DNA from 3 places in the Pseudomonas sp. ASL9 genome. Region 2 is predicted to be linked to each of the others. Evidence: predicted binding sites of a transcription regulator. Region 2 holds the regulator's gene; each other region holds the start of a gene.
The links. Region 2 encodes FliA, which starts transcription of late flagellar genes. Its sites were predicted from a motif close to CTAAAGTTTNNNNNNNNNNNGCCGNTAA; they were not measured.

Region 1 (5,181 bases), 1.6 Mb from region 2:
CGGTGCTGTTACGCATCGAATCTACAGCTTTTTCGGTGCCACCCTGAATGCTGCCTACCATCCGCTCGATTTCGCTGGTCGACTGCTGGGTGCGATGCGCAAGGGCACGAACTTCGTCGGCAACCACAGCAAAGCCGCGACCGGCTTCGCCCGCCCGCGCCGCTTCGATGGCAGCATTGAGGGCCAGCAGGTTGGTCTGATCCGCCAGACCACGAATTACGTCCAGCACCTTGCCGATATCCCGTGATTCATTGGCCAGGTTGCCGACCAGTTCGGCGGTGCTTTGCACGTCACCGCTCATACGCTCGATAGCGCCGACCGTTTCCATCACCAGTTCCCGACCATCGCTCGCTGAGGTGGTGGCGCTTTTCGAGGCATCGGAAGTGCTCACGGCATTGCGCGCGACTTCTTCCACGGCGCTGGTCATTTGATTGACGGCGGTCGCGGCTTGCTCGATTTCTTTATTCTGCTGCGAGAGTCCCCGTGCGCTTTCGTCGGTGACGGTGTTCAGCTCTTCGGCTGCCGAGGCGAGCTGCGTGGCCGAGCCGGAAATCCGTTGCAGGGTGTCGCGCAGTTTTTCCTGCATTTTTTTCATGGCCGCCAGCAAGCGGCCGGCTTCGTCATTGCCGTCGACTGTGATCGGGTGTGTCAGGTTGCCTTCGGCAATCTCTTCTGCGGCGGCCAATGCCTGGGCGATGGGCAGGGTGATGCTGCTGGTCAGGAGCCAGGCGAAGATGATGGTGAGGAGGGTGGAGGCAATCAGGATCCCGACCAGAAGATCAAACGCCATGTCGTACTGGTCGCTCGCCTCTTTATTGCTGTCGCTAAGCTGACGGGTATTGATATCCACCAGCGTGCTCAGCACGGTATTCATTTGTTCTGAGTTGCTCAGCAGGTCCGTGTTGAGCATTGAGCGCAGTTCATCAACCTGGTTGTTGCGCGACATCGCCTTGATTTTTTCTTCAAGCTGGCGGTACTCGGCCAGCCTCTGTACGTATTGGTCATACGCTGCGTGCTCCTCCGAGCCGACGATCAGCTTCTCGTAGATGCTTTGTGCGGCCCGAATCTGCTCGTTTCTTAGCTGAAACAACTCGATGGTTTTCTGTTGAACGTCGGGCTCGCGATTGGTCAGCAAGCGGTAAGACAGGACGCGCAGGCGCAGTGTCAGTTGGGTGAACTCATCAAGGGTCTTGATGCTGGGAAGGCTGTTCTGCTCAATCTCCATGCCGGCCGCACGGATCTTGCTCATCTGCGTTAACGCAAAGATGCCGAGGATCAGCATCAGGCTGCCAATCAGGGCAAACCCGAGAAACGCGCGGGGAGCGATGTTCATGTTGCGAAGGGACATAGGATTTTCCGAATAGGGCGCGTTCCATGCGGCGTAAGGCAAAAAAAGCGTGGCTTGCATCACCTATCGGACATAAGACTAAAGTCTTGAGCGTTACTGGCGAACTTGCCTGTATTTGTCGCAGGCGGTGTGGTCCGACGAGCAGCAGGAACCCGATAAGGAAAATGCAGTCAGTAACACTTCCTATGCGTTTACATCGGCAACGCTTGAAAAGAAGCGGATCGGCCAGGAATCAAAGGCCTCAACACCCTGATAAGCCTGGCGTGTGCAGTGACTTTTCTTTATCGTGTGCCCCTTTGAAATTTGCCCGAGAAATCAAAATGTTGGAAGCATCCCTGAGTCAATTGGAACAACTGGTCGGTGATCTGGTGCAACAGAATCAGACCCTGCAAAACACTAACGCGCAATTGACTGCCGAGTTGGCGCAAGTAAAGGATGATAACGACAGTCTGCAACTGAGCCTGCTGGAGCAGGAAGAAAAGCAGGGCGCTGCCGCTGCCCGTATTCAGGCATTGGTTCAGCGTGCCACTAGCGCCAACCCTGTCAGCGCATGAGTAGCGATAGTCATGCGGTGAAGGTCATCTCGATTCTGGGTAATGACTATTCGATCAAGGCACCTGCCGGGGAAGAGCAGACCTTGCTTGACGCGGCAGTCATGCTCAAGGCGGCCTTGGCTGACACCAAAAAGAAGTACCCGAGCCTGATCGGCGACAAACTGCTGGTATTGGCGGCGTTGAATCTGTGTTCGCAGCAGATCGAGCTTAAACAGCGGCACAAAGTGGATCTCAACCGTTATCAAGAGCAGGTCAGCGCCACGGTTGAAGTGATCTCCAAGACCCTTGCTCGGGGGTAAGCACCCCCTTTATTGTGGGAGCGAATTCATTCGCGAAGGCGGCGTACCTGACACACCGCATCCAACCCTTCGCGAACAAGTTCGCTCCTACAGAAGACCAGCTTTATCCCGCCTGCATCACCGTTCGGATATCCGCTGCCAATTCGCGTACGCGGTCTTCCTCGGTGTCCCACGAGCACATGAAGCGCGCACCGCCGTCGCCGATAAAGGTATAGAAACGCCAGCCTTTTTGGGTCAGCGCTTTGATCGCCGGTTCCGACAGTTGCAGGAACACGCCGTTGGCCTGTACCGGGAACATCAGGGTTACGCCGGGAATGTCTTTCACCAGTTCGCTGAGTAATTGCGCACAGTGGTTGGCGTGGCGTGCGTGTTTGAGCCAGGCATCGTTCTCCAGAAGCCCAACCCATGGCGCAGAGAGAAAGCGCATTTTCGAGGCCAGTTGCCCGGCTTGTTTGCAGCGGTAATCGAAGTCTTCAGCCAGTTTGTGATTGAAAAACAGAATCGCCTCGCCAACGGCCATGCCGTTTTTTGTGCCGCCGAAGCACAGCACGTCGACGCCTGCTTTCCAGGTCAGTTCTGCCGGGGAGCACCCAAGATAAGCACAGGCATTGGCGAAACGCGCGCCGTCCATGTGCAGATTGAGGCCCAGTTCCTTGCAGGTGGCGCTGATGGCCTTGAGCTCTTCGGGCTGATAGACACTGCCGACTTCAGTCGCTTGGGTCAGGGTCACGACCCGAGGTTTTGGGTAGTGAATGTCCTGACGTTTGAGTGCGACTTCACGAATAGATTGCGGCGTCAGCTTGCCGTTTTCACTGCGGGCGGTCAGCAGCTTGGAACCGTTGGAGAAAAACTCCGGTGCGCCGCATTCGTCGGTTTCGACGTGGGCGGTTTCCGAGCAGATAACGCTGTGGTAGCTCTGGCACAACGACGACAGCGCCAGAGAGTTGGCTGCGGTACCGTTGAAGGCGAAAAATACTTCGCAGTCGGTTTCGAATAATTTGCGGAAATGATCAGAGGCGCGAGCGGTCCATTCATCGTCACCATAGGCGCGCTGATGACCATGATTTGCCTGTTCCATGGCGGCCCAGGCCTCGGGGCAGATCCCGGAATAGTTGTCGCTGGCAAACTGCTGGCTTTTGTCGGTCATGGCCGGATCTCTGTGATCGAATAGGATCGCACTTTAACCAAGATTGTTGGCTCTGGTCATGCGTTGTTCTGTTTCCCGCTTTTTTTCATCGAGTGCATGGAGCGTTATGAGGTCGTTGCAGAAAAATCCGATGGCTACCGGGCGAGACGCTGCACTGGACCTGCTCAAGTGGCTGGCGATGCTGAGCATGGTGCTCGACCACTTGCGTTACGTCGGCTGGCCGGTGGATTTTCTGTATGTACCGGGGCGCTTTGCGTTTCCGTGGTTTTGCCTGGCGATTGCCGCCAACCTGGCACGCAGTGAGGCCCGTCGGTGTGTGCAATGGCGCTATTTGGGCTGGTTGCTGATGTTTGCCGGGCTGACGGAGCTGCCTTACCGGTTGTTCATGCCGCACGCCGACACGCTGAACGTGCTACCGACCTTGGCATTGGGGCTGTTGCTGGCGCAGGGCTGGCGCGATCGTACGCCTTGGGCGTTGTGTCTGGCGGGCGTGGCGTTGCTGGTGGCGGCAGTTTTCCAGGCGCAGTTGATGTTCGGCTTTTTTGGCGTCGCGCTGCCGTTGGCGTTCCTGTGGGTGCTGCGCGGACCCTGGTACGGCGCACTGTTGCCGGGGCTGGTGTGCCTGGCGAGTAATGCCTGGCCGGAGATGTTCGCGGGGGCGCGCGGGGGTGATGGCGTGTCGATACTGGGCATCGCGGTGTGCCTGATGGCGCCGCTGGTCGGTTTGGCAGTGCTGCGAACCCGGCTGACGTTCGCGGTCTGGCCGATGCGGCGCTGGGCGTATGCGATCTATCCCGTGCATTTTTTGTTGCTGTTGGGGGCGAGGTTTTTGGTGGCAGGGTGAATGCGTCCTACCTGTCAGACCGCGTCGGCTCCTTTCGCGAATAAATTCGCTCCTATCAACAACCTGTAAGTGATTGAAAAATAAAATATAAATTTTATTAAATTTTCAGCAAAACGCTGATCCCCTGTAGGAGCTGCCGAAGGCTGCGATCGCCCCGGGGTCGCGTCCGACGGAACCGGTCGCTTTCTTGATACCGCTGAAGGTCGTGCCGGTCGCCCGCGACCCCGGCCTATCGCAGCCTTCGGCAGCTCCTACAGAAAACTGTGTACCTCCGTGGGAATTCATTCGCGAAGGCGCCAGTTCAGGCAGCATAAATCCCCCGCCAAGCCCCTTAACATGGCCATTCTCAGCCACCAATTATCTCTACGCGCCAAGCCATGTCGTAAACGCACCTTTGCGTGGCGTCCATAGGCATTTGGCCTCTCTGCGTCGGACCTAACATCGCATCCAAAGGGCACTCTACACGCCCTATCGATAAGCCAGGCGCAGCGCCGCCGCTGGGAGAACCGCGATGTTCAGCAAGCAAGATAAAATCCAAGGCTATGACGATGTACTGTTGGCGGCGATGAATGCTGAAGAGCAACGTCAGGAAGACCACATCGAGCTGATCGCTTCGGAAAACTACACCAGCAAGCGCGTGATGGAAGCCCAGGGCAGCGGCCTGACCAACAAATACGCAGAAGGCTATCCGGGCAAGCGCTACTACGGTGGTTGCGAGCACGTGGACAAGGTCGAGCAATTGGCCATCGATCGCGCCAAGCAACTGTTCGGTGCTGATTACGCCAACGTCCAGCCGCACTCCGGCAGCCAGGCCAACGCCGCGGTCTATCTGGCCCTGCTGCAAGCGGGCGACACCGTGCTGGGCATGAGCCTGGCCCACGGCGGTCACCTGACCCACGGCGCCAAAGTCAGCTTCTCCGGCAAACTGTATAACGCTGTGCAATATGGCATCGATACCGCCACCGGCTTGATCGATTACGACGAAGTCG
Region 2 (5,181 bases):
CATGAAGCGTCCCCAGTCGACACTCAAGGCGGCAGCATCGGCGCCGAGTCCGCTCATCAGTGGCGTGCTGAATTCCACCAGATCCATGGTGCGGTTGGCCGCAGCCTCGGTCAGCCGGACCACATAGGACAGGCGCTCGGTGGCATCATTGATCTGCGAGACTTCCTCGGCTTGCGGCGTGTTCGGGTCAATCTGGAAATTGACGATCGCACTGTGCAGTTCGCGGGTAAGTTTGCCGACCTCCTGATACAGGCCACTGTCGCGGGCCTTGTTAAGCTCATGAATCAACTTCGCAGCATCACCGAACCGGCCTTTTTCAAGGCTACTGACCAACTCGTGTGCGTGTTTTTTCAGGATCGACTCGAAGTCGCCCAATGACGAATCTGTGTGCTCCATAGAGCCCTCACGGCAAACATCAGCTATTAACGCGCTCGAAGATCTTTTCGATCTTTTCTTTCAGCACTTGAGCTGTGAAGGGCTTGACCACATAACCGTTCACTCCGGCCTGAGCGGCCTCGATGATCTGATCACGCTTGGCTTCAGCCGTTACCATCAACACCGGTAGATGTTTAAGGCGTTCATCGGCACGCACGTGGCGCAACAGATCGATGCCGGACATACCCGGCATGTTCCAGTCAGTCACCAAAAAGTCGAAGCTCCCGTTTTGCAGCATCGGCAGCGCGGTAGTTCCGTCGTCCGCTTCAGCCGTATTGGTGAACCCCAAGTCACGCAACAGGTTTTTTATGATCCGCCGCATCGTTGAGAAGTCATCAACAATGAGGATTTTCATGTTTTTGTTCAATTCGACCTCCAAGCAGTCTTTAACGCACTCAGCACCTGAATACGCTGTTCAATCAAAACCGGCGCAGCACACAACAGCTGCACGAAAACGACGACGGGCTTGGTAAACCAACAGGTCGTGAGCTGGCATGGCAGGTCCTATAGGACCTTGACCGACCGACTCCTGCCTAGTCTTATCTTCTTCGCACGCAACGCTTTGCACAGCCGGCTTACAGATAGCGCGAAACCACCAAGGGCCACTCACTGCCTGTCAACGCGCTCGCCATTCTCCCAAACGCCCTCGCAAACGAGCTGCGCACTGGCTGTGTAACTGGCTGACCCGCGACTCGCTGACCCCCAATACCTCACCAATTTCCTTGAGGTTCAGCTCCTCGTCGTAGTACAGCGCCAACACCAATCGCTCACGCTCTGGCAAATTGGCTATCGCATCTGCTAACGCCATCTGGAAACGTTCATCTTCCAGATCGCGCAGCGGCTCAAGCTGAGTGCTTGCGCCATCCTCGTGCAACCCTTCATGCTCGCCGTCCTGCAACAGATCGTCGAAACTGAAGAGCCGACTGCCCAAGGTGTCGTTCAAAATCCCGTAATAATCATCGAGACTCAATTGGAGTTCGGCCGCAACCTCGTGATCTTTAGCGTCACGACCCGTTTTAGCTTCAATTGCCCGAATTGCGTCACTTACCATGCGTGTATTGCGATGCACCGAGCGAGGAGCCCAGTCACCCTTGCGGACCTCATCAAGCATGGCGCCACGAATACGAATCCCGGCATACGTCTCGAAACTCGCCCCCTTGGTGGCGTCGTACTTGGTCGAGACTTCGAGCAGACCGATCATTCCCGCTTGGATCAGATCCTCGACCTGCACACTGGCGGGCAGGCGCGCAAGCAGGTGATAGGCGATGCGTTTGACCAGCGGCGCATAGCGCTCAATCAGCTCGTACTGGGAGTCTTTGGACGCCTTGCTGTACATGCGATAGCCGCTGGCTGTCATAACACCGGTCCCGCACTCGTCGGATGTACGAGCCGCTCAACGAAAAATTCCAGATGCCCACGCGGGTTGGCCGGTAACGGCCACGTGTCGACTTTCTGGGCGATGGCTTTGAACGCCAGCGAGCACTTGGAGCGAGGGAACGCTTCATACACGGCGCGCTGCTTCTGCACGGCCTTGCGTACGCATTCGTCGTAAGGCACTGCACCGACGTATTGTAAGGCGACATCCAGGAAGCGGTCCGTGACCTTGGTCAACTTGGCGAACAGATTGCGGCCTTCCTGAGGGCTTTGCGCCATGTTGGCAAGCACCCGGAAGCGGTTCATCCCGTAATCACGGTTAAGCAGCTTGATCAGTGCGTAAGCGTCGGTAATCGAGGTCGGCTCATCACACACCACCAGCAATACTTCCTGGGCTGCGCGCACGAAGCTGACGACCGATTCGCCGATGCCCGCAGCCGTGTCAATCACCAGTACATCGAGGTTATCGCCGATGTCACTGAAAGCCTGGATCAACCCGGCATGTTGCGCCTGAGTCAGATGAACCATGCTCTGAGTGCCCGACGCGGCCGGCACGATACGAATCCCGCCCGGCCCCTGAAGCAGCACGTCGCGCAGCTCACAGCGCCCCTCGATGACATCGGCGAGGGTGCGTTTTGGGGTTAAGCCGAGTAATACATCGACATTAGCCAGGCCCAGATCGGCATCCAGCAGCATGACGCGCCGGCCGAGTTCAGCCAGAGCCAGTGATAAGTTCACTGACACGTTAGTCTTACCGACGCCACCTTTGCCGCCGGTCACCGCGATAACCTGTACGGGATGCATGCTGCCCATGTTAATTTTTTACCTTGTCTTGCTTAGACCGAGGCCACATTACTGGCTGCGCGTTCGTTGAGTGAACAATGCTTGGCAGACCATGATGTAGGTACATTCCAATGTCTTGCTTTACCCAACCCTTTTGTTCGGGCTGTGATAAAGATCCGCGAACATATCTGCCATAGCTTCCTCGCTCGGCTCTTCTTGCATTTGCACACTGACCGCTCGACTCACCAACTGGTGCCGGCGCGGCAAGTGCAAATCATCCGGTATCCGTGGCCCATCCGTGAGGTAGGCCACCGGTAATTCATGACTGATTGCCAGGCTTAACACCTCACCCAGGTTGGCAGTTTCATCCAGCTTGGTGAGAATGCAGCCGGCCAGACCACAGCGCTTGTAGCTGTGGTATGCAGCGGTTAGAACCTGTTTCTGACTGGTAGTTGCCAACACCAGATAATTACGTGCTTTGATCCCGCGCCCAGCGAGGCTTTCCAACTGCATGCGCAGTGCCGGGTCGCTGGACTGCAAGCCCGCAGTGTCGATCAAGACCACTCGCTTGCGCAGCAATGGCTCCAGCGCCTGACCCAGCGACTGGCCTGGATCGATGTGGGTGACCGGCACATTGAGGATTCGGCCCAGGGTTTTCAATTGCTCCTGGGCACCAATCCGGTAGCTGTCCATGCTCACCAGCGCGATATGTTGCGGACCATATTTCAAGACATACCGCGCCGCCAGTTTCGCCAGCGTGGTGGTCTTGCCCATGCCTGCCGGACCGACCATGGCGATCACCCCGCCCTCTTCCAGAGGTTCGACGTCGGGGGTTGCGATCATCCGTGCCAAGTGGGCCAACAACATGCGCCATGCCTGACGGGGCTCTTCAATATCGGGGATCATCGCCAACAGGTCCCGGGACAAAGGTCCCGACAGGCCGACGCGTTGCAGGCGACGCCACAGGTTAGCCTGCTGCGGACGGGTGCCTTGCAGTTGATTCCAGGCCAGCGACCCGAGTTGCACTTCAAGCAGTTCGCGCAAACCATTCAATTCAAAACGCATGGACTCGTAAGCGCGCTGCCCGCCGACTGGCTCAACGGCAGGGGCCGGAGCGGCTGGGCGTGGCGGTTCGCTGAACGTCGGCTCGATGTGCGACTCGGCTGCCGTCAACGGCACACCGGAGAACAGCTGACGATTGATTGACGAGTCGATGTCACCACGGGTGGTGAGTTCAGCCTGAGCTGAAACAATGCGTGATTGAGTCTTGCGCAGCTCATCTTCGAGCTCGATGTTCGGCACACGTGGCGCCAACGCAGAAAGCTTGTAATCCAGCGCAGCAGTCAGCTCTACACCACCGGCAATCCGCCGGTTACCAATGATGGCCGCATCGGCGCCCAACTCATCGCGAACCAGTTTCATGGCTTGACGCATGTCGGCGGCGAAAAAACGCTTAACTTGCATGACTCCCTACCTCAGCCGTTGGGCCCCACCGTCGCGACGATCGTGACTTGCTTATTGTCAGGAATTTCCTGATACGCCAGAACATGCATGTTCGGTACAGCCAACCGCCCAAATCGTGACAGCATTGCGCGAACCGGGCCTGCGACTAACAAAATCACTGGTTTACCCTGCATCTCTTGGCGCTGGGCAGCGTCAATCAACGAACGCTGGAGCTTTTCAGCCATGCTTGGCTCAAGAAGAACGCCCTCTTCCTGACCCTGACCCGCCTTCTGAAGACTATTGAGCAATATTTGTTCCAACCTTGGCTCAAGGGTGATGACAGGCAGCTCCGGCTCAGCGCCTACAATGCTTTGGACGATAGCGCGACACAATCCGATGCGCACCGCAGCGACCAGCGCGGCGGTATCTTGACTCCGAGGTGCCGCGTTAGCGATGGCTTCGGCGATGCTGCGGATATCCCTGACCGGAACCTGTTCGGCCAGCAACGCTTGCAATACTTTGAGTAAGGCCGAGAGTGAAAGGACACCAGGCACCAGCTCTTCAGCCAGCTTGGGCGAGCTTTTGGCCAACAATTGCATCAATTGCTGCACTTCTTCATGACCAATCAGCTCATGAGAATGCTTGTACAGAATCTGATTGAGGTGTGTCGCCACCACTGTGCTGGCATCCACCACCGTGTAACCGAGCGATTGTGCCTGGCTGCGCAGGCTGACTTCGATCCACACCGCCTCCAGACCGAACGCCGGGTCCTTGGCGGTGATCCCGTTGAGCGTACCAAAGACCTGCCCCGGATTGATCGCCAGTTCGCGATCCGGGTAAATTTCGGCTTCAGCCAAGGTGACGCCCATCAGTGTCAGACGATAGGCGCTGGGCGCCAGATCGAGGTTGTCGCGGATATGCACGGTCGGCATCAAAAAGCCCAACTCCTGGGAAAGCTTCTTGCGCACGCCCTTGATCCGCGCCAGCAGTTGACCACCCTGATTGCGATCTACCAACGGAATCAAGCGGTAACCCACCTCCAGACCGATCATGTCGATTGGCGCAACATCATCCCATCCCAGCTCTTTTGAATCCTGCACACGCGTCGGCGAAGGCAGCAACTCCTGTTGGCGCTGGACCTCTTGC
Region 3 (5,181 bases), 750 kb from region 2:
AGGCACACAGTACACCGACACCTTTGCCGTTTTGACGCATGACTCAAACGACATATTCTACGTGTAAAAAGATCCAAAATTACTGCCACATCGCTCAATTGTTCGCTGCCAATCGTGGGAAAAACGCTACAACCATTACAGCCAATTCTAAAATAGATAACGTTCTATTCATTTTATTACGTAGGAGTTTACCTTGGAATGGCAACGCATCTTCCTCTGGAGCTGCGAGACTAACAATGACAGCCTTAAATCTCTGGAGATTAGAATATCGTTATTAAAACCCGGACTATTTTTTGACATCGGCACTTGAAGCACACTTCAAAAAAAAGCAGCTAGTGTAATGAGACGCAGCGTGCGATTGCCTCCCCCCTTAAAATCTGACGCACCCACGTTAGCGTAAACGCGCCTTAAATGCTTAAGGGCCACCCTTCGTACTCTCGAGTAGAAAACATCATGTCTACATTAAAGGAATACCGCGATACCGAAAGAGCACTTGAACGACAACTGCTGTTGTTAGAGTCGCTTAAAAAAAACACCTCGCTCATGCAAACACTTGAGTTTGAAAGAAAAATTCAAGCACTCATGAAGCAGTACAGTAAAACGCCGAAAGACATTATTACGTTGCTGGACAATTCATTGCCATTCTCTAGCGATACCGTTCACGACCCTGCCGTACCGTACACAGCGACGACCAAGAGGCTTAAGAAAGCACCGGAATCAAGGCATCAGTGACCCGAGTCGCAGGTGTATAGATGCTATAGGCTCGAATCACAGGCTGCTTCGAAAACCCTGACAAAGCGTTGCCAGAATCGAATTCAAAAACAGCCCTTGACCCGCTTCCAGAGGGAGAGCGGGTCAAGGGCTACATCGCTCGTGCACGAGCACTGCAAACACACCTTGGTGTCTTCAGCAGCCCTCGGCACCGGACATCAGAATAACTTACGGCCTTTATTTGCAGCGATGCGCATGCGCAGGGCGTTTAGCTTGATAAAGCCAGCAGCATCCGCCTGGTTATAAGCGCCGCCGTCCTCTTCAAACGTCGCGATGTTCGCATCAAACAATGACTCGTCAGATTTACGACCCGTCACGATGACGTTGCCCTTATAGAGCTTCAGACGCACAACACCATTCACGTGAGCCTGAGACGCGTCGATCATCTGTTGCAACATCAGACGCTCAGGGCTCCACCAGTAACCGGTGTAAATCATGCTGGCGTATTTAGGCATCAACTCATCCTTGAGGTGAGCGACTTCACGATCCAGAGTGATTGACTCGATGGCGCGGTGAGCGCGCAGCATGATGGTGCCGCCCGGGGTCTCGTAGCACCCGCGAGACTTCATGCCAACATAACGGTTCTCCACGATATCCAGACGTCCGATACCGTTTTCGCCGCCAATGCGGTTCAGGGTTGCCAATACCGTGGCAGGCGTCATCTCTACGCCGTCCAGCGCAACGATATCGCCGTTGCGATAGGTCAACTCCAGGTAGGTAGCAACGTTTGGCGCGTCCTCTGGGGACTTGGTCCAGCGCCACATGTCATCTTCGTGCTCGGTCCAGGTGTCTTCCAGCACGCCGCCTTCATAGGAGATGTGCAGCAGGTTGGCATCCATGGAGTACGGCGACTTCTTCTTGCCGTGGCGCTCGATCGGAATGGAATGCTTCTCGGCATAATCCATCAGTTTTTCGCGCGACAGCAGGTCCCATTCACGCCACGGGGCAATCACCTTGACGCCCGGCTTGAGGGCATAGGCGCCCAGCTCGAAACGAACCTGATCGTTGCCTTTGCCGGTGGCGCCATGGGAAATGGCATCAGCGCCGGTTTCGTTGGCGATCTCGATCAGACGTTTGGCGATCAGCGGACGTGCGATGGAGGTACCCAGCAGGTACTCGCCCTCGTAGACGGTATTGGCGCGGAACATCGGGAATACGAAATCGCGCACGAACTCTTCGCGCAGATCGTCGATGTAGATTTCTTTCACGCCCATGGCTTTTGCCTTGGCGCGGGCGGGCTCGACTTCTTCGCCTTGACCCAGGTCCGCAGTGAAAGTCACTACTTCGCAGTTGTACGTGTCCTGCAGCCACTTGAGGATTACCGAAGTATCCAAGCCACCGGAATACGCGAGAACTACCTTGTTTACGTCCGCCATGCCATCACTCCACCGGGTTGTACGGAAAACCGATGATTCTACCGCTCAAACCCATGAATTTACAGAGGCGCGACAGCGTGTGACGACGAAGCGACAGCGAGTGTCGAGGGCGCGACCGAATCATGCCGCTCAGGAGGTGGCTGCAGCGCTGCTCGCAGCCGCAACAGGTGCAACAGGTGCTGGCTCGTCAGGCGCCACACGTTCCAGATGGACGTTGACCCGGCGGTTACGCGCGCGGTTGGCGGCATTGGTGTTGGGCGCCAGCGGATATCGCTCGCCATGAAAGCGCAGGGTTATCTGCTTTTCCGGCACACCTTGAGCCTTGAAGAAGTCCATCACTGCCAACGCCCTGCGCCGCGACATATCACGGTTGGTCAGTCGATTGCCGCTGTTGTCGGAATGGCCATCGAGTTCGATATGGTTAACGGTGGGATCGGCTTTCAGGAACTCAGCGATCACCTGCAGCTTTGCGCGAGCTGGCGCATCAAGATCGACGCCGTTGCCTGGAAAACCTATTTGCGCCTGCTTGACCTGTTCGTAATTCATCGGCAGCAATTTGGCGGTACAGGTCTGGTAATCGCTGAATGCCTTGCCGAACTTGATCGGTAACAACCGCACTTCCACGGCGCTATTACCCTCTTGAGAGTAATGACGAATAACCGGACTGCGGCCTTCGAGCAAGCCCGCCATCAGACGCCCGGCCTGGCCCTGGGAGCTATTGAACGGAATTGAACCGTTGCTCATTTTAACCGCACCCAGGTTGAGATCACCGCGCCCCGGCTGCCAGGGCGCAGCCGCCGCCAACAACGTTGCAGAACCCGAACCGAGCATGCTGCCGCTGGCTTTGAGGCGAAATGTGGCCTGTTCACCCGCGCGGCGCACGAACTCACCCACACCGAAATCGGTGATAGGTTGGGTCAGGCGACACTCAAATTTATCGCCTTCGACTTTCCATTCGATACTCTCCAGACGCGTCTGGAAAGTGATAGCCGCGGCCGGCAGACTGGCAAACACGCTGAGCAAGGCTAAATAACGCTGGCGCACGGGAGGCTCCACTAGAAAACTGTACACGACTGGCTATCGGTAACTTCCCGGAAAACTTGATAGCGAGTGCCTGGAAGAGTCTTTTCCGGTAGCATTCCCAGCGAGTTTGACCCGCCTGGAATCCCCAATGTCTGACCGCCTGACCCTTCTGCGTCCCGACGACTGGCACATTCACCTCCGTGATGGAGCTGTTTTGCCTCACACCGTCGCTGACGTAGCGCGTACTTTTGGACGCGCAATCATCATGCCTAATCTAGTGCCTCCGGTACGTAATGCGCAGGAAGCTGACGCCTATCGCCAGCGTATCCTTGCTGCGCGCCCGGCAGGCAGCCACTTCGAGCCGCTGATGGTGCTTTACCTGACCGACCTGACGCAGCCGCAGGATATACGCGCGGCCAAGGCCAGCGGTTTTGTCCATGCCGCGAAACTGTACCCGGCAGGGGCAACCACCAACTCCGACTCCGGCGTCACCAGCATCGACAAGATTTTCCCGGCGCTCGAAACCATGGCTGAAGTCGGCCTGCCGCTTCTGGTCCATGGGGAAGTGACCCGCAGCGAAATCGACGTTTTCGACCGTGAGAAGATCTTCATTGATGAGCATTTACGCCGAGTGGTTGAACGCTTCCCCACGCTGAAGGTGGTTTTCGAACACATCACCACCTGCGAAGCCGTACAGTTCGTCAACGAAGCTTCGGCGAACGTCGGGGCAACGATCACCGCCCATCACCTGCTCTATAATCGCAACCACATGTTGGTCGGTGGCATTCGCCCGCACTTCTATTGCCTGCCGATTCTCAAACGCAACACTCACCAGGAAGCATTGCTCGATGCCGCCACCAGTGGCAGCGCGAAATTCTTCCTGGGTACCGATTCAGCGCCTCACGCCCAGCATGCCAAAGAAGCGGCGTGCGGCTGTGCCGGGTGCTACACCGCTTACGCTGCCATTGAGCTGTACGCCGAAGCCTTCGAACAACGCGATGCCCTGAACAAACTGGAAGGTTTTGCCAGTGTTCATGGCCCTGCGTTCTACGGCCTGGCACCCAACCGCGACACCATAACGCTGGTCCGTGATGAATGGACCGCACCCACCAGCCTGCCGTTTGGCACGCTGTCCGTAATCCCGCTGCGCGCCGGTGAAAAACTGCGCTGGCGCCTGCTGGAGGAACACGCGTGAGCGAAGATCATTTCGACGACGAACAGGACGGTCATGGCGGCGGAGGCGGAGGCGGCTCTCGTCACCCCATGGCGGCCCGTTTTCGCGGCTATCTGCCGGTCGTTATCGACGTAGAAACCGGCGGATTCAACTCGGCGACCGATGCACTGCTGGAAATCGCTGCTGTCACGATCGGCATGGACGAAAAAGGCTTCGTGTTCCCTGAGCACACTTACTTCTACCGTGTTGAACCGTTCGTAGGCGCCAATATCGAAGCGGCTGCGCTGGAGTTCACCGGCATCAAGCTCGATCACCCGCTACGCATGGCCGTCAGTGAAGAAACTGCGCTGACCGACATCTTCCGTGGCGTTCGCAAAGCCTTGAAAGCCAATGGCTGCAAACGCGCGATTCTGGTGGGGCATAACGCCAGCTTCGACCTCGGCTTCGTAAACGCTGCCGTCGCGCGCATGGACATGAAGCGCAACCCTTTCCACCCGTTCTCCAGTTTCGACACCGCGACCCTGGCGGGTCTGGCTTATGGTCAAACCGTGCTCGCCAAGGCCTGTCAGACAGCGGACATCGACTTTGATGGCCGTGAAGCACACTCAGCCCGCTACGACACCGAAAAAACCGCAGAGCTGTTCTGCGGCATCGTCAACCGCTGGAAACAAATGGGCGGCTGGGAAGACTTCAACGACTGAAGCCTGCCCTGAGCTCTGAAAACCGGCCCATGTGGCCGGTTTTTTATGCCTGCCATCAGGTGCTTTATAGGAGGGCCCACCCCGCCTTCGACGCCGCGCTGTGTTCTGGACGGAAGGGACGCGCTTAAACCCGCTT

Region 1: a site for FliA is predicted at 1,412-1,439, ahead of AC1ME2_RS15535 (methyl-accepting chemotaxis protein). Genes of this name have one in related genera too.
Region 3: a site for FliA is predicted at 3,225-3,252, ahead of AC1ME2_RS19360 (flagellar protein MotY). Genes of this name have one in related genera too.

Annotation. Positions count from the first base shown of each region.
Region 1 covers NZ_CM155277.1:3,371,641-3,376,821, forward strand. The annotation lists gene AC1ME2_RS15535 (methyl-accepting chemotaxis protein) at 1-1,348, opposite strand, end outside; gene AC1ME2_RS15540 (hypothetical protein) at 1,669-1,902, shown strand; gene AC1ME2_RS15545 (cell division protein ZapA) at 1,899-2,201, shown strand; gene AC1ME2_RS15550 (threonine aldolase family protein) at 2,305-3,348, opposite strand; gene AC1ME2_RS15555 (TraX family protein) at 3,455-4,192, shown strand; gene glyA (serine hydroxymethyltransferase) at 4,704-5,181, shown strand, end outside.
Region 2 covers NZ_CM155277.1:4,930,637-4,935,817, reverse strand. The annotation lists gene AC1ME2_RS22715 (protein phosphatase CheZ) at 1-396, opposite strand, end outside; gene AC1ME2_RS22710 (chemotaxis response regulator CheY) at 416-790, opposite strand; gene fliA (RNA polymerase sigma factor FliA) at 1,052-1,792, opposite strand; gene fleN (flagellar synthesis regulator FleN) at 1,789-2,622, opposite strand; gene flhF (flagellar biosynthesis GTPase FlhF) at 2,734-4,056, opposite strand; gene flhA (flagellar biosynthesis protein FlhA) at 4,068-5,181, opposite strand, start outside.
Region 3 covers NZ_CM155277.1:4,178,983-4,184,163, reverse strand. The annotation lists gene AC1ME2_RS19375 (hypothetical protein) at 1-67, shown strand, start outside; gene AC1ME2_RS19370 (hypothetical protein) at 454-732, shown strand; gene AC1ME2_RS19365 (argininosuccinate synthase) at 930-2,147, opposite strand; gene AC1ME2_RS19360 (flagellar protein MotY) at 2,277-3,191, opposite strand; gene pyrC (dihydroorotase) at 3,319-4,365, shown strand; gene rnt (ribonuclease T) at 4,362-5,045, shown strand.